4 regions of the Pseudidiomarina sp. PP-1MA genome follow, and region 1 is predicted to be linked to each of the others. Evidence: predicted binding sites of a transcription regulator. Region 1 holds the regulator's gene; each other region holds the start of a gene.
The links. Region 1 encodes sigma-54, which starts transcription at its own class of promoters, with help from an activator protein. Its sites were predicted from a motif close to GTTGGCACGNNNNTNGNNT; they were not measured.
Positions count from the first base shown of each region.

Region 1 (6,210 bases):
GGCAGCTTGGGCCGGCGGTTGTTACTGCACATCCATGATGTGATGCACGCGGGTGAGCGCACCCCGCTGGTCAATCAGCAAGTAACTATCAGCGCCGCCTTGTTAGAAATGTCACGCAAAGGTCTGGGCATGACAGGTATCACTGACGACCAAGGCCGCTTAGTAGGTATTTTTACCGATGGTGATTTGCGCCGTATTTTAGATCAGCGCATTGACTTGCATACCACCGCGATTGCCCAAGTGATGACGCCAAATCCCATTACCATAAAGCCCGATGTACTTGCTGCACAGGGATTAAAATTAATGGAAGACCGAAAAATCAACGGGTTATTTGTGGTGGATGAGCAGGGTTTTGCCCAAGGCGCCTTGAACATGCACGATCTGTTAAAAGCAGGAGTCCTCTAATGAGTTTTGGTCTCGCAACCCCAGCCATGATTAGTACTTGGTACGGTGATATTGAAAGCCTGCTCATGGATAAATTCGCCCAAATCAAACTGGTCATTTTTGATGTGGATGGCGTGTTTTCAGACGGCCGGATCTATTTAGGCAACCAAGGTGAAGAGCTTAAAGCTTTTCATACCCGCGATGGGTTTGGGGTGAAAGCACTTCTTAACGCCGGCATCAAGGTTGCGGTTATCACCGGACGCCGTTCAGCACTGGTGGAAAACCGCATGCACGCGCTCGGCGTCAGCGATATCTATCAAGGCCAAGAAGATAAACTCAGCGCCTACCAGCAGCTGGCGGAGAAATATCAGTTAACGGATCAGGCCATTGCCTGTATGGGTGATGACATACCTGATCTCGCGATGCTGCAGCAGTGCGCAGTGGCAGTAGCGCCTCACGATGCCCATCCCTTTGTGCAGCAACACGCGGTTTATGTGACCTCGCAGCGCGGCGGTTTTGGTGCAGTTCGTGAGCTGAGTGATCTGATTTTACTTAGCCAAGGACAATTGCAACTGCACGGTGGAGTCAGTTTATGACCCGTAATCTTGTGGTGATTATCGCCATCATCTTTGCCACCTTAGCGCTATTGGTGTGGCGTCCTTTTGGAGATCAAGACCTCACCGATGAACCAGCGGGCTATCGTGAGATCAAGCCTGATTTTACCGCACAGGGCCTGATTGTGCGGGTTTACAGTGAGGATGGTACCTTAGCGCATCGGATTGCTGCAGAGAAAATGACTCATTACAGCCCGATCGGCTTAACCGAGTTAGATCAGCCGACCTACATTGTGCACACCCGTGATGGAGGTCCGGTGTGGCAGGTGGCAGCTGAGGCTGGCTCTTTTTATGGCGACAAAAGCTTGGTGTTAGAACGTAATATTTTAATGCGTAGCTTAACCGCCGAAGATTTTTTAGAACGGGTTGAAACCAGCTACCTAACCATTGATACTTTGGCCGAAACCATGACGACTGAGCAAGCGGTGGTGATGTACGGTCGTGATTTTACTATTCGAGGCGAAGGCATGCATGCTAACTTACGCGCTCAAACTCTGGAACTAACGAAACATGTTGAAACCATTTATACCGGTCGCCAAACTAATTCTCAGTAGTCTTGTGCTAAGTGCTGCATTATTCTCTAACGCAGCACTTAGCCAAGGCAAAGACGACTTTAATCAGCCCATTCGCATCAATGCTGAGCGCGATTGGGTTGATATTGCTAATAAAATTGTGGTGTTTGAACGTAGCGTCATCATCGAGCAAGGCAGCTTAAAAATCACCGCTGACAAGTTATCAGTAGAGCGTGAAGGTGAGGCCGAAGATGCTGTGTTTATCGCTGAAGGGGCACCGGCGGTTTATACCCAACAATTAGAAGACGGTAGTGTTATCACTGCCAAGGCCAACCAAATCATTTATGACCAAGCGCAACAGTTACTGACGTTGCGGGGGAATGTTGAAGTTGCGCAAGGAAACAGCGTCAGTCGTGGTGGAGAGATGGTTTATAACTTTGCTACACAGCAAATGACCACGCGTGGTGACAAAGATACCGACCGCGTAACCACCATCTACATGCCGAAACAACAAGACGATAAGAACAACGAGCAACCATGAGCCGATTAGTAGCTGAACATTTAGCCAAATCTTATAAAAAACGCCAAGTTGTTAAAGACGTTAGTTTAACTGTTGAAGCAGGCCAAGTGATTGGCTTGCTGGGCCCTAATGGTGCCGGAAAAACCACCACTTTTTATATGATCGTTGGCTTAGTGAATAACGACAAAGGCCTGATTAAGTTAGACGACCGCGATATCTCGTTATTACCTATGCATGAACGCGCTCGCCTTGGGATTGGCTATTTACCACAAGAATCCTCCATCTTTCGCAAGCTGACGGTGCGCGATAATATTTTGGCGATACTCGAAACCCGCAAAGAACTATCTGCGGCCCAGCGTGAAGATAAGCTTGATAGCTTGCTGGAAGAGTTTCACATCAGCCATATCGCCAACAGCTTAGGCATGAGTCTGTCTGGGGGCGAACGACGCCGGGTTGAAATTGCACGGGCGCTGGCGGCTGAGCCAAAGTTTATCTTGTTGGACGAGCCCTTTGCTGGGGTTGACCCGATTTCCGTGCTGGACATCAAGAAGATTATCGAACACCTACGCAAACGTGGCATCGGGGTGCTCATTACCGACCACAACGTGCGCGAAACCCTAAGCGTCTGTGAACATGCTTATATTGTTAGCCATGGCGAGCTTATCGCGCAAGGCGATGCCCAAACCATTCTTAATAATCAGCATGTGAAAGACGTGTATTTGGGCGACCAGTTTACGCTGTAGCTATCATGATGAAACAAGGCCTGCAGTTCAAATTTAGTCAACAGCTGAGCATGACCCCACAGCTGCAACAGGCCATCAAACTGTTGCAACTTTCTAGCTTAGAATTGCAGCAAGAAGTACAACAAGCTCTGGATGAAAACCCATTGCTTGAGGTGGCCGACCAAAGCGCTGAAGGCGAAACTGATGTCGCTGCTGCCGAGGAGAGCTGGGAACCAAGCTACTCGGCTTCTTTAGGTAGTTCTGGCACAGCTTACGATGGTGAAGATACCCTCTATCAGGGCAGTACCAGTGAAAGTTTACAAGAGCACTTGTTATGGCAAATGCGACTGTCACATTTTTCTCCCCTTGATGAAGCCATTGCTACGCTGTTGATAGATAGTATTGACGAGCGCGGCTACTTAACGGCTGAATTAGAAGAACTATTGCCAGCGATTCGACAGCAACACCCCGAGCTCATCCAAGTTGAGCTTGCCGAAGTAGCTGTGGTGCTCAAACGAATTCAGCATTTTGATCCGATTGGCGTTGGCGCTCGCAATGTGCGCGAATGTTTATTAATTCAGCTACGACATCTTCCTAACGATACTCCCTACCTGAACTTAGCTCTGCAAGCCGTTGAAAAACATTTGCCGTTGCTCGCCCAGCGCGATTATCGCAATCTGGCGCGGCGATTACGTATTCAAGAAGCCGATTTAAGCCAAGTACTAGCGCTGATTCAGCAGCTACAACCACATCCTGGGGACGGTTTTGGTGCAGGTGATGACGATTATGTGATTCCTGATGTGCTGGTGCGCAAAAAAAATGATCGCTGGACAGTAGAGCTAAATTCGCAAAGTTTGCCTAAACTAAAGGTGAACGAAGATTATGCGGCGCTGCTGCAAAGTGGTTCGCAATCTGAAGAACAACAGTATATTCGGCAGCATACGCAAGCTGCAAAGTGGTTTATTAAAAGCATTGAGAGCCGTAACGATACCTTACTGAAAGTAGCTGCAACCATAGTGCAACGTCAGCAAGGTTTCTTTGAATATGGCCCTGAGGCGATGAAGCCTATGGTTCTTGCTGACGTTGCTAACGCAGTAGAGATGCATGAATCAACTATTTCAAGAATAACCACACAAAAGTATATGCATACACCTAAAGGTGTGTTTGAATTGAAGTACTTCTTCTCTAGCCAATTGGCAACGGATAATGGAGAAGATGCTTCTTCTACCGCAATTAGAGCGGTATTGAAAAAGCTAGTTGCTGCGGAGAACCCCAAGAAGCCTCTCAGTGATAGTAAATTAACTGAACTCATGGCCGAACAGGGTATCCAAGTAGCTAGACGGACAATTGCGAAGTATCGTGAGGCCATGAATATTCCGCCCTCGAGCCAACGCAAACGTCTTATCTGAATCTTGGACAAACAGAAGGAAGATGTTATGCAAATTAATCTGACCGGTCATCATATCGAAATTACTGACGCTCTGCGTGACTATGTCGATACCAAGTTTTCTAAGCTGGAACGTCATTTTGACCACATAAATAACGTCCATGTCATTTTAAATGTTGAAAAGTTAACGCAAAAAGCGGAAGCTACGCTGCATTTGAATGGCGGCGAAATTTTCGCTGATTCAGAGCACACCGATATGTATGCGGCTATTGACGGGCTGATTGATAAACTCGATCGGCAGGTTATTAAACATAAAGAAAAGATGAAACGCCACTAAATCATGGATTTATCCACTCTGTTAAGCCCCGACTGCGCTCGCTGCGCAGTCGCGGGAACAAGCAAAAAGAAAGTGCTTGAAATCATCGGCCAACTGGCCGCTTCGCGTCTCTCGGGCACCACCGGTTTTGACGTCTTCGAAAGTCTTCTCAATCGCGAACGATTAGGTAGTACTGGCATCGGGCTGGGGGTTGCTATCCCCCATGGGCGCTTAGCCTCGGCTACTAAGCCGGTGGCTATTTTGTTGACCCTAGAAGAGCCTATCGATTTTGATGCGATTGATAACCAGCCGGTAGATATAGTGTTCGCGTTGCTGGTGCCAGAAGATTCGCATGAACAGCATTTACAAACCTTAGCAGCAGTGGCCCAGCGTCTGAACGACAAAACCTGCACCCGCGCTTTGCGTGATGCCAGCTCAGACCAAGAACTTTATGAACTGTTTGTAAAATGACCGATAGCAACCTTAACCCCGCAGATAAAATGCAATTGATCATAGTTACCGGCCGCTCCGGCTCCGGTAAAACTATTGCCCTGCGCGTGTTAGAAGATCTTGGTTACTATTGTGTCGACAACCTCCCGATCACCTTGCTTCCTACGTTAGTGCATGCGGTTATTGAGCAGTACAATAAAGTGGCGGTGAGTGTTGATGTGCGCAATATGCCGATCGAAGCCAGTGAGTTAACCGATTCACTGGAGTTTTTACCTGACCAAATTAAACCTGAAATTCTCTACATTGATTCATCTGAGGCCGTGTTGTTGCGCCGCTTTGCGGAAACCCGCCGCTTACATCCCCTGTCTAAGAATGAGCTACCTCTAAGTGATGCTCTCCAAGCTGAATTAGCTTTGCTTGAGCCGTTGGCGGAACGAGCAACTTGGCGCATTGATAGTAGCGATTTAAGCGTGCACCAGCTGAGCGAACAAGTGGCCGAGCGCGCCCTGGGTAAGTCAGCGTCACGATTGATTGTGGTTTTCCAATCTTTTGGTTACAAGTATGGTTTACCTAGTGATCTGGACTACGCATTTGATGCCCGAATCCTGCCTAATCCGCATTGGGAGCCCTCGTTAAAGGCCTTGCTCGGCACAGATCCAGCCGTCCAACACTTTTTTCAGCAACAGCCGTTAATGACCAAGTTTATTCATCAGGTAGAAAACTTCTTAGCCACTTGGTTACCCTACTTTCAACGCAGCAACCGTAGCTATCTCACCATTGGCATCGGTTGTACCGGTGGCCAACATCGCTCGGTCTACATTGCCGAGCAGCTAGCAGAACGCTTTCAGGGCCAACCTTTCAAAGTGCAAGTGAAGCATCGCGAGGCCCCTCGTCACCGTCCTATCAGCCCGCTTTAGCTTGTTTAAAAGCTAGGAGTTACCCTTTATGCCGACTTGTGTGCGCAAATCAGTCACTATCCGTAACAAACTCGGCTTACACGCACGCGCCGCCACCAAGCTAGCTAAACTCACGCAACAATTTGCCGCCAAGGTGTACATTGTGCAAGAGCAGCAGCAAGTAGATGCCTCCAGTGTGATGTGTTTGTTGTTGTTAGCCAGTGGGCAAGGACGGCAAATTGATATCTTAGCTGAAGGTGATGATGCCGAGGCAGCTGTCGCTGCCGTTGCCGAGTTAATCGAATCGCGCTTTGATGAAGAGCAATGATGCGGTAAACTTCTGACATTCACAGGAGTTTTGCAGCATGCTAGTAGAAATCGCCGATAAAGAATTTGCCGAACAGCGCTT
Region 1 is NZ_CP165718.1:333,889-340,098, reverse strand. It holds gene AB8S08_RS01585 (KpsF/GutQ family sugar-phosphate isomerase) at 1-405, shown strand, start outside; gene kdsC (3-deoxy-manno-octulosonate-8-phosphatase KdsC) at 405-980, shown strand; gene lptC (LPS export ABC transporter periplasmic protein LptC) at 977-1,552, shown strand; gene lptA (lipopolysaccharide transport periplasmic protein LptA) at 1,509-2,051, shown strand; gene lptB (LPS export ABC transporter ATP-binding protein) at 2,048-2,773, shown strand; gene AB8S08_RS01560 (RNA polymerase factor sigma-54) at 2,782-4,161, shown strand; gene hpf (ribosome hibernation promoting factor) at 4,189-4,476, shown strand; gene ptsN (PTS IIA-like nitrogen regulatory protein PtsN) at 4,480-4,926, shown strand; gene rapZ (RNase adapter RapZ) at 4,956-5,822, shown strand; gene AB8S08_RS01540 (HPr family phosphocarrier protein) at 5,851-6,129, shown strand; gene mgtE (magnesium transporter) at 6,167-6,210, shown strand, end outside.

Region 2 (6,210 bases), 510 kb from region 1:
TGTTTTACGGCGCGCTCAGAAAACCGTGCCAAAGACCAATGCGAACTCTGTTGCATTAAATACCCAGAGGGGCGTCGTGTGGATAGCCAAGAAGGTCAGCAAGTATTTGTTCTAAATGGTATTCAAACGCAATCCGGAACTCGTTATAACTTGGTAAATCAGTTACCTAGCATGCAAGGCTTAGTTGACATAGTGCGTTTAAGTCCGCAGTTAGAAGGCACCTTTTCTTGGTTAGAAAAATTTCGGCAGAACCAGCATGGCGAACAGCCCCAAGCCCTCGAGCCGAACGATAGTAACGGCTATTGGATGGCATTAGCAGGGTTAGTGCAAACAGCATAATTAGGGTTGCTAGCAACCATATAGGAAGACAGCATGATTCAAATTACTGACTTACAAATTGAGCAAAAAATGTGGCCGTTATTGCGGCAAGCTTTTCGACCGATGTTTTTATTGGGGGCGAGCTTTAGTGCCTTGGCCATCACCTTGTGGCTGCTGGTATTAGCTCAGGTCATCGAGCTGCCCGTGTATGGGCAAACCTTATTCTGGCACAGTCATGAAATGATCTTTGGTTTTGTGGCGGCCATCATCGTGGGCTTTTTGCTGACCGCCGTACAGAATTGGACTGGCTTACGCGCTACCCACGGACGGGCCCTTGGCATCCTCACTGCGGTATGGGTGTTGGGTCGGTTAGGGCTTTTAGTTGGGGCTTGGCTACCTTGGTGGCTGGTAGCTGCGGTTGATCTATTATTTTTACCGTTAGCGGCGATTTTATTGGCTGTGCCCTTAATTGCGGTGAAGCAGCAGCGAAACCTATTCTTCGTGCCCGTGCTTTTCTTGTTAACCTTGTGCAATGCGCTGATGCACTTCGGGCTGCAGACCGGACAATACGAAATTCAACAATTAGGTAGCCAAAATGCGGTGTGGTTGGTCACTTTACTGATGGCCATCGTAGGTGGTCGGGTACTCCCTATGTTTACCGCCAACGGAACTATGACACCAAAAGCCGAACCCATCGTCTGGTTAGACCGCATCGGGTTAGGTAGTTTGTGGTTGATTTTTGTGCTGAATATTACCAATTTCAGCGCCATGGTACCGGCCTTGGTGATGGCTCTACTCTTCGCGACAAGTGCTTTAGCTTTAGCTATTCGCTGCGCCCGTTGGCGTATCTGGATCACCTGGAAAGTACCGTTACTGTGGTCGCTACATGTAGCTTACTGGTTTATTCCAATTGGCTTAGCGCTATATGCGCTGCGCTATGCGGGCTTTCCTATCACCAACAGCTTGGCGTTACATGCATTAACTGCTGGCGCTATGGGTAATATGATTTTAGCGATGATTGCACGGGTCTCTCTGGGCCATAGCGGTCGTGCCCTACAACCCAAACCCATCATTAGCGCAGCCTTTATGTTAGTGATAGTAGCTGCGGTGGTTCGCGTATTTGTGCAAGGCTTATGGCCAGAGTTATCCGTGTATTGGTATGCCCTAAGTGCGTTTGCTTGGGTGTTAGCCTATGGCATTTATGTACTGGTGTACTTTCCTATTCTTACCACGCCACGTCCAGATGGACGTCCAGGTTAAGAATCGGAGCCTGAATCAGGTGGCTGTTGCTCTGGGCGCAGCCACATCCATACTGCAACGGTGGCCATAATGCCAATAACTAAGCCTTTTAACCATAAGGGTGCTGGGCTAAATGCCAACATGATTGCGCTCCCGGACATCATCACCGATGCAATCACTTTGGGCCTACGCTTAATGACACCGTAGCGGCGCCAGGCAATGATTTGCGGGCCATAGGTTGGATGCGCCAATAGCTTGGCTTCTAATACCGGCCAGCCCTTGCCGCCGGCCCATGCGGCCACCAGCAGAAAAGGTACCGTTGGCATGATGGGCAACAATAAACCAATGATGCCCAGCGCTAGCGTAATAATAGCTAGCGTCCGCCACAATAAAATCCGCAGCACAACCGTCATAGAGCTCCTTGCATGGCTTGGTAGTGGGCAGCTGCTATTTTAAGCCCAGCCGCTGCGCCAATTTGTGTAAGTTGCTTGCATCTATCTCTAGTATACGGGCCGCTTGGGTCCATTTGTAGTCCGCTTGCTCTAAAGCCTGCTCAATAAGCTGGCGCTGCACCGCATTGAGGGTATCTTTCAAGTTCATGGTGGGAAACGCCTTGCGCTGGTTGCTCTGCAATATATCCGTGACTTGCACGCTGGCGGTGGCTGCACCAGGTAAATCCAGCAAACCAATATCGATACTAACAATATCTTCTCGTGCCGCACCTATGCTAAGCGCCTTAATCGCCGCCCGGCTGATGGTATGCTCAAGTTCGCGCACGTTGCCAGGCCAATCATAAGCCAATAAGGCATGCTCTGCCGCTTGGGTGAGGCGTAACGCTCGTACCCCAAGGCGAGCTCGGTTAAGCTCTAAGAAGTGACCGGCTAACACAGGAATATCATCGCTACGTTCTCGCAGCGGTGGAATAGGTAACGGGTACACGGATAAGCGATGGTAGAGATCAGCACGAAAATCACCTGATTTTATTTGCTGCTTCAAGTCGCGATTGGTTGCCGCCACAACTCGGACATTGACGGTATGGCTACGATCGCTTCCTAAGCGTTGAATCTCGCCATTCTGCAATACTCGTAGTAACTTTGCCTGAATTGCTGGTGGCAGCTCACCTACTTCATCTAAGAAGATGGTGCCGCCATCAGCGCTATCAAACCGACCGGCCCGCTCGCTGGTTGCCCCAGAGAAGGCCCCTTTGGTATGGCCGAAGAGTTCACTCTCGGCCAGAGCCTCCGGTAACGCTGCACAATTCACATACACTAAGGGCTGCTGCGCTCGTTGTGACTGGCGATGTAACTGTCGTGCAAATAACTCTTTACCCACGCCGGTTTCACCCAGCAGTAATACCGGAAGATCTGAGCCGGCCACAACACTCAATTCTTGCATCACATTGAGCAATGGAGCACTACGCCCGATGATTTCGTAACTAGCGGAAGCCTCGCCACTAAGCGAGTATTCTTGATCGCGCCGTTGATTACGTAGGGCTCTGACGCTTTGCTCAATTTGCCCCATGCGAATCGCCGCTTCAACCAGCAAGCTTGCTCGTTGCAGTGCATGCATGGCAGCCGTATCAAAGGTTCCTGGGGTGAGGGCATCTAGGGTCAGAACCCCCCAGCATTTGCCTTCAACATGTAATGAGATCCCCATACAATCGTGTACTGCCAAATGGCCATCGGGGCTATCTTCTATAAGCCCGTCATAGGGGTCTGCGAGGTGGCTATCTGGCTCAAATCGAACCGCTTCGCGACTCGCCATAATGGTGGCTAGGCGCGGATGCTGATGCACAATAAAACGGCGCCCTAAGGCCTCCCGTGCTAAACCGATACTAGCAATGGGCTTAAGCATTTGCTGCTCTAATTTAAGCAGCACCACGGCACCACAATGAAAGTGTTGGCGTAGTGTTTTGACGACTTTCTCTAGCCTTACTACGGCAGGCTGTTCGGTCACTAAATCGGCGATCAGAGTTTCAAGTAAGGTGACATCTTGCATGGTAGATTTAACCCTTAAAGTCCTTTTTGACCCAAATAAATATGGGTTTAATTTACCATTGCAGGGAAAAAATCGATATAAATCAAAGTAGGTAGTTTTGGCATCTATTTTGCAATATCAACAGGTATTGCTGGTCCATTTTGGCCGCTTTTATCTCAAAATTAGGAGTTATTATGTCAACACCATCTACCATTCATGCAGAAGCTTTAGCCGTGTTTCAAGCCATGCCTAGCAAGCATTTAATTGATTATATTGTTGAGAATTTTCACGATAAGCATCGCGCACAGCTGCCGGAGTTAATTAACTTAGCGCGCAAAATAGAAGACGTACATAATGATCATGAAGCCTGTCCAGCAGGCTTGGCAGAATTGCTGCAAAGCATGTACCAAGAGCTAGAAAGCCACATGATGAAAGAAGAGCAAATTTTGTTTCCGATGTTAGCTGGTGGGATCTATCCAAGCGGACCTATCGCGGTGATGGAAGAAGAGCACGACCAGCACGAGCAAATGTTAGCCGAATTATTAGAGTTGACCCATCAAAACCAAGCTCCACGCGGCGCTTGTGGAAGCTGGATCATGCTTTATGAGGGGCTAAATGAGTTAGTGAAAGACTTGCAGCTGCACATCGATATTGAAAATAGCATTCTTTTTAAGCAAGCAGATAAACCAGCCAGCAGTGGCCATGGTAATGGTCACTGCTGTGGTGGTTGCCAATAAGTGCTGCGTCAGTTAGTGAGCTAGCTCGCGCAAGCGGGCTGGCTCGATGATGTTAACTAGCTTGTTCTGCACATCAATCACACCTTCGCCTTGCAGTGCCGATAAAATACGGCTAATGGTTTCTACCGAAAGGCCTAAGTAGTTACCGATATCAGCGCGAGTCATGGTTAAGCGAAACGAAGTGCTAGATAACCCGCGCGCTTTAAAGCGATCGGACAAGGTGACTAAGAAGTGCGCTAAACGTTGATGGGCTGAGCGGTTGTTCAACGTGCCGAGTAGTTGTTTGCTGGAGAATATCTCGCTACTCATTAAACGCATCATTTGTTTGCGCAGCGATGGCATCTCAATTACTAGCTCATCCAGTGACACAATAGGCACTTCGCACAACATGGTGGTTTCTAGAGCTTGTGAGTAACTGCGGTGTTGACCTTCAGCTAAAGCATCAAAACCGACGAGGTCGCCAGGCAAATGGAAATCAATGATTTGCTCTACGCCATTATCGTCAATGGTGTAAGACTTTAGTGAACCGCTACGTACGGCATATAAATATTTTAGCGGCGCACCGGCATTAACTAACACGTCACGTTTATGCAGAGGCTTATGACGCTGAATAATAGTGTCTAGCCGATTCATACCCTCTTGATCTAATTGGTACGGTAAACATAGCGCTGCCATGCTGCAATTTTGACAATGTATGTGAGAAGTCAGATTAGCCATAATGATTTCCTGATTTAGATCAACATCCCTAACGAATAACTGCAGTATACGCCCAACGCCTGAAAAGTAACCTTGTGCCGATGGAGTACCTCCAATATGCCTAAGAGGGGGTAGTTGGTAGGGTTTGTGGGGATTGTCCTAGACTGTTAAAATGCGCGACCAAACCAGCAGGAGCCCTTAAGTGGATGCATTCATAACCTCAACAGTGACCGTCGCTTTAGCCGAAATAGGCGATAAAACGCAATTGCTAAGTCTGTTCTTGGCCGCGCGTTACCGCCACAAAACAGCAATTATCCTGGGAATATTAGTGGCGACTCTGCTCAATCATTTAGCGTCCGCTTGGCTGGGTTCGTGGTTAGTAGATATCATCCCGGCAACACTCGCTACCTATGTGGTCGCTGGTTCTTTTATAGCCGTTGGCCTGTGGGTACTGATACCCGATAAAGCAGATGATGACGAACACGAAAACGTGCGTAAATACGGCGCTTTTATCGCCACCACAGTGCTGTTTTTTATTGCTGAAATAGGTGATAAGACCCAGGTGGCTACGGTTATTCTAGGAGCTCAATACACCAGCGTATTGTGGGTTACATTAGGAACAACCTTAGGGATGATGCTTGCCAATGTTCCGATCGTGCTACTCGGACAACGGTTGATGCAAAAACTACCACTGAATGCAGCTCGTTATATTGCGGCGACCTTGTTCGTGGTGCTAGGTATTGCTACCGCGCTAAGTCAACTCTTGGCTTAAACGTTCTAAGCCACTTTGGCGCTGGCTAAAACTTGGCCGCGCGTTGAAAACTTGCTAGTATCGGCAACAGCTAAATTAAAGAGATAACCTGATGCTTAACTGGACTGAACAACAACGCGCACGTGGCTGCCTATGGGCCGTCATGCTGGTGTTGTGTCTGTGTTTGGCGAAACAAAGTAGTTGGATTCAGGGCTGTCCATTACAACAGCAGGCGCTACCGCAGGCTAGCCTGGTGGCAACTAGCGCCACCAGCGACGTCGCTAGTGCCCTAGCTAGCGAGAGTGAATGTAGTGCCAGTGAGCAACTATTGCAGCAGGCATTACAGCAATTATTTGACCAACTGAGTGTCGGCCTATTATTAGTCGTTGCTCTGCTTTTATCCAGCCGGCTAGGCACCACCGCGGTAACTTTGACAGTGCCACCGCCGCGGTGGCGATATCGGCCACATCTGCACTTTTGTGTGTTTCGAGA
Region 2 is NZ_CP165718.1:2,524,073-2,530,282, reverse strand. It holds gene AB8S08_RS11925 (U32 family peptidase) at 1-339, shown strand, start outside; gene AB8S08_RS11920 (NnrS family protein) at 373-1,578, shown strand; gene AB8S08_RS11915 (YbaN family protein) at 1,575-1,970, opposite strand; gene norR (nitric oxide reductase transcriptional regulator NorR) at 2,005-3,555, opposite strand; gene AB8S08_RS11905 (hemerythrin domain-containing protein) at 3,729-4,271, shown strand; gene fnr (fumarate/nitrate reduction transcriptional regulator Fnr) at 4,284-4,988, opposite strand; gene AB8S08_RS11895 (TMEM165/GDT1 family protein) at 5,170-5,739, shown strand; gene AB8S08_RS11890 (hypothetical protein) at 5,831-6,210, shown strand, end outside.
Region 2: a site for sigma-54 is predicted at 3,652-3,670, ahead of AB8S08_RS11905 (hemerythrin domain-containing protein). Genes of this name have one in related genera too.

Region 3 (6,210 bases), 910 kb from region 1:
GTCCACTGGTAAATCAAGGGTAGTATCCTCGATGAAATCACCTAAATGTGAATCTTCATCATCACCGATAGGAGTTTCCATTGAGATCGGCTCTTTCGCAATTTTCAGAACTTTGCGAATCTTATCCTCAGGCATCACCATACGTTCGGCAAGCTCTTCCGGACTTGGCTCACGCCCCATCTCTTGCAACATTTGACGTGAAATACGATTGAGTTTATTGATAGTCTCAATCATATGCACAGGAATACGGATGGTACGGGCTTGGTCAGCAATTGAACGAGTAATCGCCTGACGAATCCACCATGTAGCGTAAGTTGAGAACTTATAACCACGGCGATATTCAAACTTGTCAACGGCCTTCATCAAACCGATGTTCCCTTCCTGAATGAGATCAAGGAACTGCAAACCGCGGTTGGTGTATTTTTTCGCGATGGAAATAACCAAACGTAAGTTAGCTTCAACCATTTCCTTTTTAGCACGACGCGCTTTGGCTTCGCCAATCGACATGCGACGATTAATATCTTTTACTTTGGCAATAGTTAACCCAGTTTCAACTTCAACTTCGGCTAACTTATGAATACAACGTTCTACCTCTGGTTGTAGCTCTTGTAAGACGGCCGAGTAGGCCTCACCTTCTGCAATCGCTGCTGTTAACCAGCTGGTACTATTTTCATTACCGGCAAAAACCTTCATGAATGAGCGTTTTGGCATAGCCGCTTGCTCTACACACATCTTCATGATCAAGCGCTCTTGCACTCGCACTCGATGCATCATGTCACGCATGTCTTTAACTAAGCGATCAAACTGCTTAGGCACTAGGCGGAACTGCTTAAACAATTCACTTAAGGCTTCAATTTCAGTGCGGGCCTTGGCGTGCTCACGACCATGCTTGCTGATAGCAGTACGAGTTTTTTCGTACTGTTCACGTAATTCGGCAAACTTTTGACGAGCAAACTCAGGATCTATACCGCTATCAGAGCTATCGTCATCGCTATCGTCGTCTTCATCGGCATCATCATCATCGTCTTCAAGCTCGTCTTCGCTTAATTCTGAGCCGATGTGAGTAGCACTAACCGGCGCTGCATCCACTTCGTTAGGGTCGATAAAACCAGAGATAATATCGGTTAAGCGCATTTCTTCCGCTTCACACGAATCCCATTGCTCTAGCAAGAAGTTGATGGCTTCAGGATATTCTGCTACTGAGCACTGAACTTGGTTAATCCCATCTTCAATACGCTTAGCAATGTCAATCTCGCCTTCACGAGTTAACAGCTCAACGGTACCCATCTCACGCATGTACATACGTACGGGGTCAGTGGTGCGACCAAGCTCGCCGTCAACGCTTGCTAAAGCTTGCGCAGCAGCCTCTGCCGCATCTTCGTCGGCGGTATCTTCGCTCATCATCAATTCATCGGCATCAGGGGCACTTTCGAACACCTGAATACCCATATCATTGATCATGCCGATGATGTCTTCGATTTGATCCGAATCAACGATCTCAGAAGGAAGGTGATCATTCACTTCTGAAAAAGTGAGATACCCTTGCTCTTTGCCTTTGGCAATAAGAAGTCTGAGTTGTGATTGACGACTCTGCTGCATACAGATCTACCACCTGTTATTAAATAGAAAAGTAACCGGTCTTCACTTCGGCGACTTAATTAATGTATGACCACTACCTTAATTAAATAAGTGCGTGAGGTGTAAAATTCAAGACCGGAAATTGTAGCAGATACTGTCGTTTTGAGCCAGAAATTAATCAGTTGTTTGTGGGGATTTGTGCGACAGCGAGTTCCCCAGTGCCTATTAATTGGCCATCTTTAAATACCAGTGGAGTGCACTCATCGCGGGTGGTATTACCATCGGCATGAACCCGTTGAGTACGATAGTAAAGGACTCGATAGCGCTTACCATCACGAGTGACTAGATCTGAAAATTCCGGTACACCTAGCTCAGCTTCTACGGTAGCCACGCTGGTACTTTCTTGCAATGAAGCAATAATCTGGCGATTGCGCTGCTCTTTATCTGCAACTTCAGATGAGCTTTGCCGGTGCTCGGTTTCAGTCACGATAATACAACCACTTAAACCAAGGCTTAGTGCCGCGACAGTCATCAAAGCAACGACCTGCTTAGGTGCCACAAAAGATCTCATAACATCTCCTAGTAATCTGTTTTTTATTAATAAAGTGAGTAAGTCAAACTGACTTGATAACTAAAGCAAAGCTTGTGCCAACTCTAATAACATTTTGTTTTTCATCGTTTTTGTTTAAAATCAAGAGCCATGGAATAGGCTATTCCACCACTTATTAGCGTTTCCCACGATCCGAACGGTATTGCAATAACACCATGTACTCTTGCTTTTCTTCTTTGCTTAGCGGTGCTTGTTGCTCTTTGGCCAGTAACTCACTAGCACGCTGTTCCATATATTGATCAATAAAATAGAGAAAGGTATCAAAGAATTCTTGCGCAACGTGCTCTTCATCTAGGTGATGTTCCCAACTTGCTAATTGTCGCAATGCTTTTTCTTCGGGCTGATCGCGCCACAACTCGAGTAACTGCGCAGTAGTTAACTGTTGCTGCTGTGTCTGTTCATGCAGGGCTAATAACAATTCAATACCTGGTTGCTTTAATTCAATCAGCTCTTTATGCAAAGGAATCTCTCGCCCTAACTGCGGGTGCTGTACCAATAACCCGATAGCGCGCCGCATAGGCGTCATTTTAAGCTGCTCGGGGCGGCGGTGTTGGCTGGTAGGTGCTTTTATTTGTTGTTTAAGCTGCGAGGTTTCGCGGCGTAACAAACGTGCCAATCGATTAAGTAATTCTTCCCGATAAAATTCACTTGCTACTCTTTCTATCAACGGTGTTGCTTGCTTCAATAGCATTGATTTGCCGGCATCACTACTCACATCAATAGTTTCTGTGAGGTGACTAAAAAAGTAGTCTATGAAGCTCTGTGCTTGTTGCAAGCGTGCGCTAAATGCCTCCGCTCCCTCTTTACGCACAATAGTGTCGGGGTCTTCACCATCGGGTAAAAACAAAAAGTTTAACGCTAAGCCATCGTTTAATAATGGCAGTGCATTTTCTAGCGCCCGCCAAGCAGCATCTCGGCCAGCTCTATCACCGTCATAACAACAGGTGACTTGTGTGGTGGCACGAAATAACAGCTGTAACTGGTCTGCTGTTGTGGCCGTACCGAGGGATGCTACCGCGTAAGTGATTCCGGCTTGAGCCAAGGCAACCACATCCATATAACCCTCAACTATGACCACCTGAGCTAATTGTTTGTGCGCTTTCTTGGCTTCATAAAAGCCATAGAGTTCGCGTCCTTTATGAAAAATTCGTGTTTCTGGCGAGTTCAAATATTTCGGTCCGTCACCCGTGATGATCCGTCCACCAAAACCGACCACCCGACCACGACGATCGCGGATCGGAAACATAATGCGGTCCCGAAAAAAGTCGTAGTAGCGCTGGTTTTCATTACGATTCACTAATTTAAGATCAAATAGCTGCTGACGATCTTTGTGATTTTTCGCCAAACTGAGTAGTAGTCCATCCCAGCCATCAGGGGCATAACCGATCTGAAAGTCTTTCACCACAGCACCGCTTAAACCACGACCTTTCAAGTAGTCGATAACTTGGCTGCTCTTGGCATGATTACGTAACTGATGCGCAAAATACTTTGCCGCCTGTTCCATTTGCTGATAATCATCAGCGGCTTGCGCTCGTTGGCGGGCATCAGCTTGTGGATTAGCACTGGTTTCGCGAGGCACTTCAACCCCCATGATTCCAGCTAATTCTTCAACCGCTTCAGGAAACTCGAGACCATCAAATTTCATCAAAAAATCAATGGCATTACCGTGTTCACCACAGCCAAAACAGTGATAGAACTGTTTGTCTGGAGCCACCGTAAAACTGGGGCTTTTTTCACTATGAAAGGGACAACAGGCCTGGTAATTTCTACCAGCCCGCTTAAGTGGCACTCGGCTATCGACAATCTCGACAATATCAGCGCGATCCAATAGATCATGGATAAAGCTTTTGGGAATCAGACCAGCCATAAAGGTTCCATTTGGGCATCACCTAAAGCACAGCATAGTAGGTAAAAAGTACTGCACACCATTGCTGTGGAGGTAGTTCAGATCATGGCGTCAGTGTACCCCAACTACTAACTCGTTGTAACGGTTGAATCGCTTTATCTAGATGTTAGAGCTTCGAGAATGACGCCCACAAAAAAACCGAACTGAGAAGACTCAATCCGGCTTTTGAGGTCTGTGCTGTAGTGACACCGCCGTCGGCTGCGCCGCTACGGTACCAGTTACTTAGTACAGACGAGTACGACGTGCGTTCTCGCGAGATAATTTCTTCGCGTGACGCTTAACCGCAGCGGCTTTCTTGCGCTTACGCTCTGAAGTAGGCTTCTCGTAGAATTCACGGCTACGTACTTCAGACAATACACCTGCTTTCTCGCAAGAGCGCTTAAAACGACGTAAAGCTACGTCAAACGGCTCGTTTTCTTTTACTTTAACAACTGGCATTAAAATCTCACCTCAATGAAAATTCGGTTGTTGGTTATCGGTACTGGTTAAAATATAACCACGATGATCAAAATTGGTGCTGAATTGTAGCGAGTTAAGATCGCGATGTAAAGCCTATCTGGTATTTAAATCACAGCTGACCGTTTGGGAGGATTGGAAGTGGTAGTTTCATCAGCGAAGGCTGAACAAAGCTGGTGAAGTTTAACCTACCACCTCCAAAGAACTGACTTGCGTGTTAGTATGCCATCAGCTTACGACACACAATGTCGGAGCAAAGATAATCCTGCTGAATTGAATGATTTTTTTGTTAACTTTGTGAGCAACAGGTAGAATAGCTCAACCCATTTGCCGGAGTGCCACCATGCTAGAAACCTTTCTCTTTCAGTTTACCTCGCTATTTACCATGATCAATCCCATAGCGGCGATTCCCATTTATATTGCTTTAACTGAAGCCATGACACCTAAGGCTGCTCGGTGGGTAGCCATGCGCGCCTCAATAACAGCCTGTATCGCACTTTGTACTTTTGCCTTAGTGGGCGAAGCTATTTTTAGCTTTTTTAATATATCTGTTAACGGATTGCGCGTAGCCGGCGGTATTTTATTCTTTGTGATGGGCTTTGAAATGTTGCGTGGGCGCACTGTACCTAAACGCGTTGATGGTGAAAGCGAAGCTGATTTTGGTTCTGACGTTGCGGTAACTCCAATCGGCATTCCCATGGTTGCTGGCCCGGGTGCCATTACCATGGTGATTCTATTTATTCAGGAAAGTCCCGCAACTAGCAACACCATTAGCTTATTCGCTGCTATCGTTGCAGTTTGTATTCTCACTGCTTTCGTTCTAGCTAGTGGGCGTCAATTTATGGCAAAACTCGGACGCAGTGGCAGTAAGATTTTGATGCGATTGATGGGCCTGATTGTGATGCTGATTGCTGTTGAATTCTTCTTTGCCGGTATCAAGCCTTATATCTTAGATATTGCGCGCGCTATCTAGTGCTTGATGCGCGAAGCACCAACTAAAAAGCCCCGCAGTGGTGACACTGGCGGGGCTTTCTTTTAGCTTACAAGAAGCGGTTACAAAACCAACTTACTTGAGCTCTGGGACAGGTAGACCACGCTTAGCATAAAATTCAGCGACGTGTTCTTCTAGCCGATCGGCTTCTATAGCATCACGTAAATCCTGCATTACTTTTTGATAAAAATGCAGGTTGTGAATGGTATTCAAACGACCGCCTAGCATTTCATTAGAACGATCCAAATGATGCAAGTAGGCGCGAGAATAATTCTTACAGGTGTAGCAATCGCACTCAGGGTCTAATGGCCCGGTATCGGTGCGATGCACTGCGTTACGAATTTTTACCACTCCGGTACTGATAAATAAATGACCGTTACGAGCGTTACGGGTTGGCATCACGCAATCAAACATGTCGACACCACGACGAACAGCTTCAACTAAATCTTCAGGCTTACCAACACCCATCAAATAACGAGGCTTATCAATCGGCATCGCAGGAGTAATATAATCTAACACCCGCATCATATCTTCTTTCGGCTCACCAACCGATAGCCCGCCAATGGCATAGCCATCAAAACCGATATCAGTAAGCCCCTCAAGTGAAATGGTACGCAACTCTTCGTACATACCACCTTGAATGATGCCAAATAACGCCGAAGGATTATC
Region 3 is NZ_CP165718.1:2,131,098-2,137,307, forward strand. It holds gene rpoD (RNA polymerase sigma factor RpoD) at 1-1,599, opposite strand, end outside; gene AB8S08_RS10105 (DUF3192 domain-containing protein) at 1,757-2,149, opposite strand; gene dnaG (DNA primase) at 2,304-4,055, opposite strand; gene rpsU (30S ribosomal protein S21) at 4,317-4,532, opposite strand; gene AB8S08_RS10120 (MarC family protein) at 4,894-5,523, shown strand; gene tgt (tRNA guanosine(34) transglycosylase Tgt) at 5,617-6,210, opposite strand, start outside.
Region 3: a site for sigma-54 is predicted at 2,213-2,231, ahead of AB8S08_RS10105 (DUF3192 domain-containing protein). Genes of this name have one in related genera too.

Region 4 (6,210 bases), 930 kb from region 1:
CAACTGCAGTCGAATTTAACCCTACCGCTTGGCATATCCGCCAAGCGGTGTTGGCTGATGTGCCAGCTTTAGTTGCTCTAGAGCACCAAGTGTTTGACTACAGCAGAATTGGTCGGGCTAGTTTTCGGCGCTTAGTGCAGCGTCCCAGTGCCCGAGTCTATGTTGCTTACAATGATGGCCAGCAGCTGTTGGGATATTATTTGTTGTTAACTCGCAAGAACAGCCGCAAGTGGCGCATTTATTCTATTGCCACTGCGGCAGCTGCACGTGGTACGGGTCTTGGCAAAGCCTTGCTCCGTCACGCCATGCACTTAGCGCAGCAAGCCGGCGCTAGTGCGCTGAGTCTTGAGGTACGTACCGATAATCATGCAGCTATCGGGCTCTATCAAGCGCACCACTTTGCGGTCATTGATGTGCTGCCGGGATACTATGATGATGGTGACAGCACTGAGGCCAGCAACGACGGCTACCGAATGCAAGTGACTTTTGCCGAATTAGCGGATTAACCCTGAGGGTGGTCAATATTCTGTGTCAGCCAAGTTTTCATAGGTCTATAAATCAGGAAAGTCAGTAAAAATCCCGTCTACACCCAGTTCAGTCAACGCTTTTTTTAGCTCTTCATAGGAAGCAAACCCTGATGGCAGTTGATCTGCTCGCAAGGTATATACGTGCACTTTTAAACCTGCTTGATGAGCGTGTGGCACCACTTCTCGCCAACGCCAGCGTTGGGCAGCTGCTAACCATGACGACTGAGCTGTTGAAGATTGTGCAGTGGCGGCCGGTGCTAACGCATCCGTGCTTTGCACCGCTGGCCCTTGATACAAATGGTCAAGCCATATGCCAACACCATCGGCGTACGAACTCAACGTTTCTAGGCCAGCAGCCGTTAGCATAAGATTGTAATCGACCGAGCTTTGGTTCCAACGATTGTCAGCAATCAATTGAATCAGCGGAATCTCAGTCAAAAATTCGCGCTTCAAGCGGCGCAAAACTTCAGGGTCAAAACTTTGTAAATAAATGGGAGTTGCGGGTACAGGATCAGTATAACCGTACTTACCTAGCACTTGCATCACTGCCGCGGGTAGGTCGTAGTTCTGTTGCTGATGCCAAGGCGCATTCTTTAATTCAACATAGATGCCGGTATTGCGCTTAAAACTATGGTTTAAGCCTTGCACCAATTCAATACTTTCAGCTAATGACATCACCCTAAAGCGCCCTTTATCGTGAGGAAAGCGCGCTGGATATTGTTGCTTAGCGGAGCCTTTTGCGCCGGCTTTAGTATGCTCACTACGTTCATGAAAATTAAGCTGCTGCAGTTCTGCGAAGGTAAAATCTAATGCATAGTAGTGACCATTAGGGCGCTTTTTATCTGGAAACACCTCAGCAACATTACTCACCGCGTCTAATTGCAAGTCATGTAATACCACGGGCACATGATCACGGGTTAAAACCACATCTTGTTCAATATAGTCCGCCCCCTGGGCAAATGCGATGGCAACCGCAGCCAAACTATGCTCCGGTGCGTAACCAGATGCACCGCGATGAGCGATGATGGTTAAAGGCGCACCTTTCTTAACTGACTCGGCCGCTGCTTGCGGTTGATTCTCAGCTTCATAAATCGCGGCATAACTAGGCAGAATAAAAAGACTCAGAAGGCCCATCCAAGTGACTGCCAAAGCTGGCAATGCTTTCACGCTTGTCGATACCATACCTTTTCTCCTTGGTCGCGATAGCGAGCTAACAACTCATGGATAGGTTCAGGCTGCAGCGCGAGTCCACGCTGCTGTAAATAATCATCGTTGTACAACTTACTCGCTGAACGCTCACCCAAATCACAAGCAAAAGTTACGATGGTTTTACCTGGACCATGCAACGCCGCAGCTTGCAAAGCACCGGCAACGTTCAAACAAGAGCTACTACCCAGTACTAAGCCTTCCGTATCCCGAATATAGCGCGATAAGCTCACGAGGTCTTGGTCAGGTAAGTTTACGGCAGCGTCTATTCGTGCTTGCTTGAAGTTTTCGACCAAACGCATGATACCAATGCCCTCGGTAAATGAACTTCCTTGGCTGATGTACTCACCTTGTTTCAAATAGCTGTAGATACCTGAGCCATCCGGGTCCGCTAACCATACTTGCAGGTCTGGATTTTGCTCTTTTAAGTACATGGAGTTACCTGCAATGGTACCACCGGTACCGGCTACCGAAACAAAAATATCCACTTGCCCGTGAGTTTGCTGCCAAATTTCGGGCCCGGTCATCAGGTAATGCGCTCTGGCGTTGCTCGTATTTTCGAACTGATTCGCCCACCAATAATCCTCACGGCTTTCAGCTAAGCGACGCGCCGTATGATAAAAGTGATTGTCATTTTTGAAGGGCACTGGGTCCACGGTTTTTAACTGGGCGCCGTGTAGAGTAATCATGCGTTCTTTTTCTTTCGACTGGTCGTTTGGCATCACTGCCAACATTTTCAAACCAAACGAACTAGCAACCAATGCTAAGCCGATTCCGGTATTACCTGCGGTACCTTCAACAATGGTCATACCCGGCTGTAATTCGCCGCTGGTTAGGGCATCTTTAATAATCTGCAATGCCGCTCTATCCTTTATCGAGCCACCCGGATTTTGTGATTCTAATTTCACTAAAATCTCACAGCCGGTTAACTCGGATAGACCATTCAAACGCAGCATATCGGTTTGTCCAATCAAATCAGCATTACGTTTTGCTACTTTCATGATGGCTCCTTACTTCTTTTCACTTTTAGTTTAGTGGCTGCATTTGATAGGCGTCACCCTCACACAACCAACGCAAGCGACACTGTGCTGATTCGGCTTTGATGCATTGCTTTAATACTAGTGCATTAGCTCCTAACTCTGCAGCCGCTTGCTTTAACTGCAACAAAGCTTGCTGCTGGCTCGGTTCTTGGTTCCAAAAATGCGCTTGGCAAGATTCGCCAGCAACAGCGCCTAAACTCGTAAAACTAACATCAGTGCGAGATAACTCGTAAGGTCGAATAAACTCAACCGTATCCTGCAGCTGTTGCTGCTGTGCTGTGGTATCAGGGACGGGGGCGGCGCAACCACTGATGGCAACGACTAGCGCCAGCATCAAGCTTAACCCTATGGCATGAATGATATTCATCACTACTCCTATACGAGTAAGTTAGTTTGCAACCAAATCTGTTGACTTATCATAACGTGAGCTACGCAGCGCATACAGTCATTGCGGCTAAATTAATCTAGTTTATTTGATTATATCTTAGTGCAATCACTACTAACAAAGACCTGTTGGCAAGCGGATCGCTGCACTGTAATGGTGCGAATTCGCCTATTCTCCGGTTAGTCGTGCTCGATTTGTGAGCAACGCGTTATCTTCCTTTATCTTCATCTGCACCTCACTATTTCTCGCCACGCCCCACCGCAACAGCACGCACTGATTTTTTCTAAAACTTGGCACATGGCTTGCAACAGGCTGTATGAACTCAGTAAACCTTTATTCACCTAAACAGGAGCTACACCATGCAACTTGTTATTGCAATCATCAAGCCCGCTAAGCTAAGCGACGTGCGTGAAGCATTAGCTGAGCTTGGTTGTCAGGGCATGACCATTACCGAAGTGCGAGGCTTTGGTCGGCAAAAAGGGCATACCGAATTATATCGGGGCGCTGAATACCGCATCGATTTTTTACCCAAATTACGGATTGATCTTGCCGTGACCGACGAACAACTAGAAAACGTGGTGGAAACCATCCGTGATGCAGCTTTTACCGGTAATACTGGCGACGGCAAAATTTTTGTCTGCCCACTGACCCATGTGATTCGTATTCGCACTGGCGAAACTGACCGCAGTGCTATTTAGGAGAAGCCGACAATGACAGTCACCGATTTAAGTTACGCTCTTAATACTTTTTATCTACTGGTAAGTGCTGCCCTAGTCATGTGGATGGCTGCTGGGTTTGCCATGCTAGAAGCAGGTCTCGTGCGCAGCAAAAACACCACCGAGATTCTAGTTAAAAACATCTTACTTTATGCGATTGCCTGCCTCTGCTATTTACTTATCGGTTATACGCTAATGTACGGCAGCCCAGATGTCACCGACTTTGCGCCACAGGCGAACTTTTTCTTTCAAGTCGTTTTTGTGGCAACCGCTATGTCGATTGTATCTGGTGCAGTTGCCGAGAGAATGAAATTAACTAGTTTTTTACTCTTTGCAGTCGTCATGACTAGCTTCATTTATCCTATTCAAGGGTCTTGGAGTTGGGGTGGCGGGTTTCTAGCTAACGCTGGTTTTATCGATTTTGCTGGCTCAGGCATTGTTCATCTTGCCGGCGCTGCGGCCGCTCTAGCTGGTGTCTTACTGCTCGGTCCGCGCAAAGGTAAATACGGACATAGTGGTAATATTTATGCTATTCCAGGTGCCAACATCCCTCTTGCAGCCCTTGGAACCTTGATTTTGTGGTTAGGCTGGTTTGGTTTTAACGGTGGTTCTCAACTAAGTATTGTCGGCCAAAACAACAGCTCTGCGGTAGCTCAAATTTTTGTGAATACCAATACCGCGGCAGCAGCGGGAGCTCTTGCCGCATTTCTGCTGGTGCGTATCATCTGGCGTAAATCAGACCTGACCATGATCTTAAACGGCGCTCTCGCTGGGTTAGTAGCTATCACTGCTGAGCCAAGTGCCAGTTCAGCGATAACCGCTAGCCTCATCGGCTTGGGTGCTGGGGTGTTGGTTGTGGTTGCCATCATTGGGCTTGACCGAGCTCATATTGATGATCCCGTTGGTGCCATTTCTGTTCATGGGGTTTGCGGCATCTACGGCCTACTGATGGTCAGCATGACCCATCCTGAAGCCACTCTACTAACTCAGCTGTACGGTATTGCGGTGATTTTTGCTTGGGTGTTTAGCCTAAGCCTACTTATTTGGTGGCTATTGCGGGTCACCATGGGTATTAGGATAAGTGCCGAACACGAATACAGCGGTGCCGATATTGCTGACTGTGGAGTAGAAGCCTATCCTGAATTTGTGTACGGTAAAACTAAGTGACAATAATGCCCTGTGGGAGCTTTCCTACAGGGCGTTGTTATTGTAATCTTGCATGAAAATTTGCCAAGTTGCCATAAACAATGCAGCAATTAACGGCCCAATCACAAACCCATTAATACCGAACAAAGTAATACCGCCGATAGTTGAAAACAGCACGATATAATCGGGTAGTTTGGTATCTCGACCAACCAAAATAGGACGTAGCACATTATCTGCAAGGCCGATAATAATAGCCCCATAGGCGAGCAAGATAGTGGCGCTTATCCAAGCTCCGGTGGCATATAAATAAAGGCTAACCGGCAGCCAAATAAGTGCCGCTCCTACCGCAGGAATCAGCGATAAAAACGCCATAATAACGCCCCACAACAAGGGGCCAGGAATATCCAAAATCCAAAAGATGATGCCGCCAAGTGCTCCCTGTACGATGGCCACCACGAGATTACCTTTTACCGTTGCTCGCGTTACTTCAACAAACTTTTGAAATAACTGATGCTCACGTTCATCCCCTAGCGGCAAGGCTTTAATTAACAAACGCCGTAACTTACGGCCATCTCGTAATAAGAAAAATGCCAAGTACATCATTAAGGCAGTACTGATTAAAAAGCTAAAGGTGTTTTGCCCAATCACCAACGATTCTTTGGCAAGATACTTGCTTACCGCTTGGATAGCACTGACCACTTGTTCCCGAATATCATTAGGATTAATACCCAGCTCTTCTAGCGCTTGGTCTACGAACGGATAAGCATCCCGCAGTTGCTGCAAGATAGCACGCGGGTCAATTTCACCGGAATCTAGTTGCTGGTAAAACTTGAGGCCTTCTTGTACAAACGCAGTAGCTAAAAAAACCAACGGTAACACCACTATGGTCATGCAAATCAATAGGGTGATAAATGCATGGGTATTAGGATAATGACCAAATTTAGCGCGTAAGCGCAACTGCAACGGAGAAAAGATAACAGCAACGGCACAAGCCCAAAAAATAGCGGACCAAAAGGGTTCGAGAATAATACCAAAGGCGAAGGTCACTGCTATGAGTAAAATAATAAAAGATCTAAATTCTAATTTTTCTCGCATGGTTGCGCCTTGTTGGGTAAAAGAATACAGTTAATATTGGCAATATTCCTTGAGATGAGCAAGCTATGAAAACAATAACAGACCATTTAGCCGGC
Region 4 is NZ_CP165718.1:2,105,769-2,111,978, forward strand. It holds gene AB8S08_RS09975 (GNAT family N-acetyltransferase) at 1-506, shown strand, start outside; gene glpQ (glycerophosphodiester phosphodiesterase) at 552-1,709, opposite strand; gene AB8S08_RS09985 (cysteine synthase A) at 1,691-2,734, opposite strand; gene rcsF (Rcs stress response system protein RcsF) at 2,760-3,140, opposite strand; gene AB8S08_RS09995 (P-II family nitrogen regulator) at 3,518-3,856, shown strand; gene AB8S08_RS10000 (ammonium transporter) at 3,869-5,041, shown strand; gene AB8S08_RS10005 (AI-2E family transporter) at 5,066-6,115, opposite strand; gene AB8S08_RS10010 (DUF962 domain-containing protein) at 6,181-6,210, shown strand, end outside.
Region 4: a site for sigma-54 is predicted at 3,448-3,466, ahead of AB8S08_RS09995 (P-II family nitrogen regulator). Genes of this name have one in related genera too.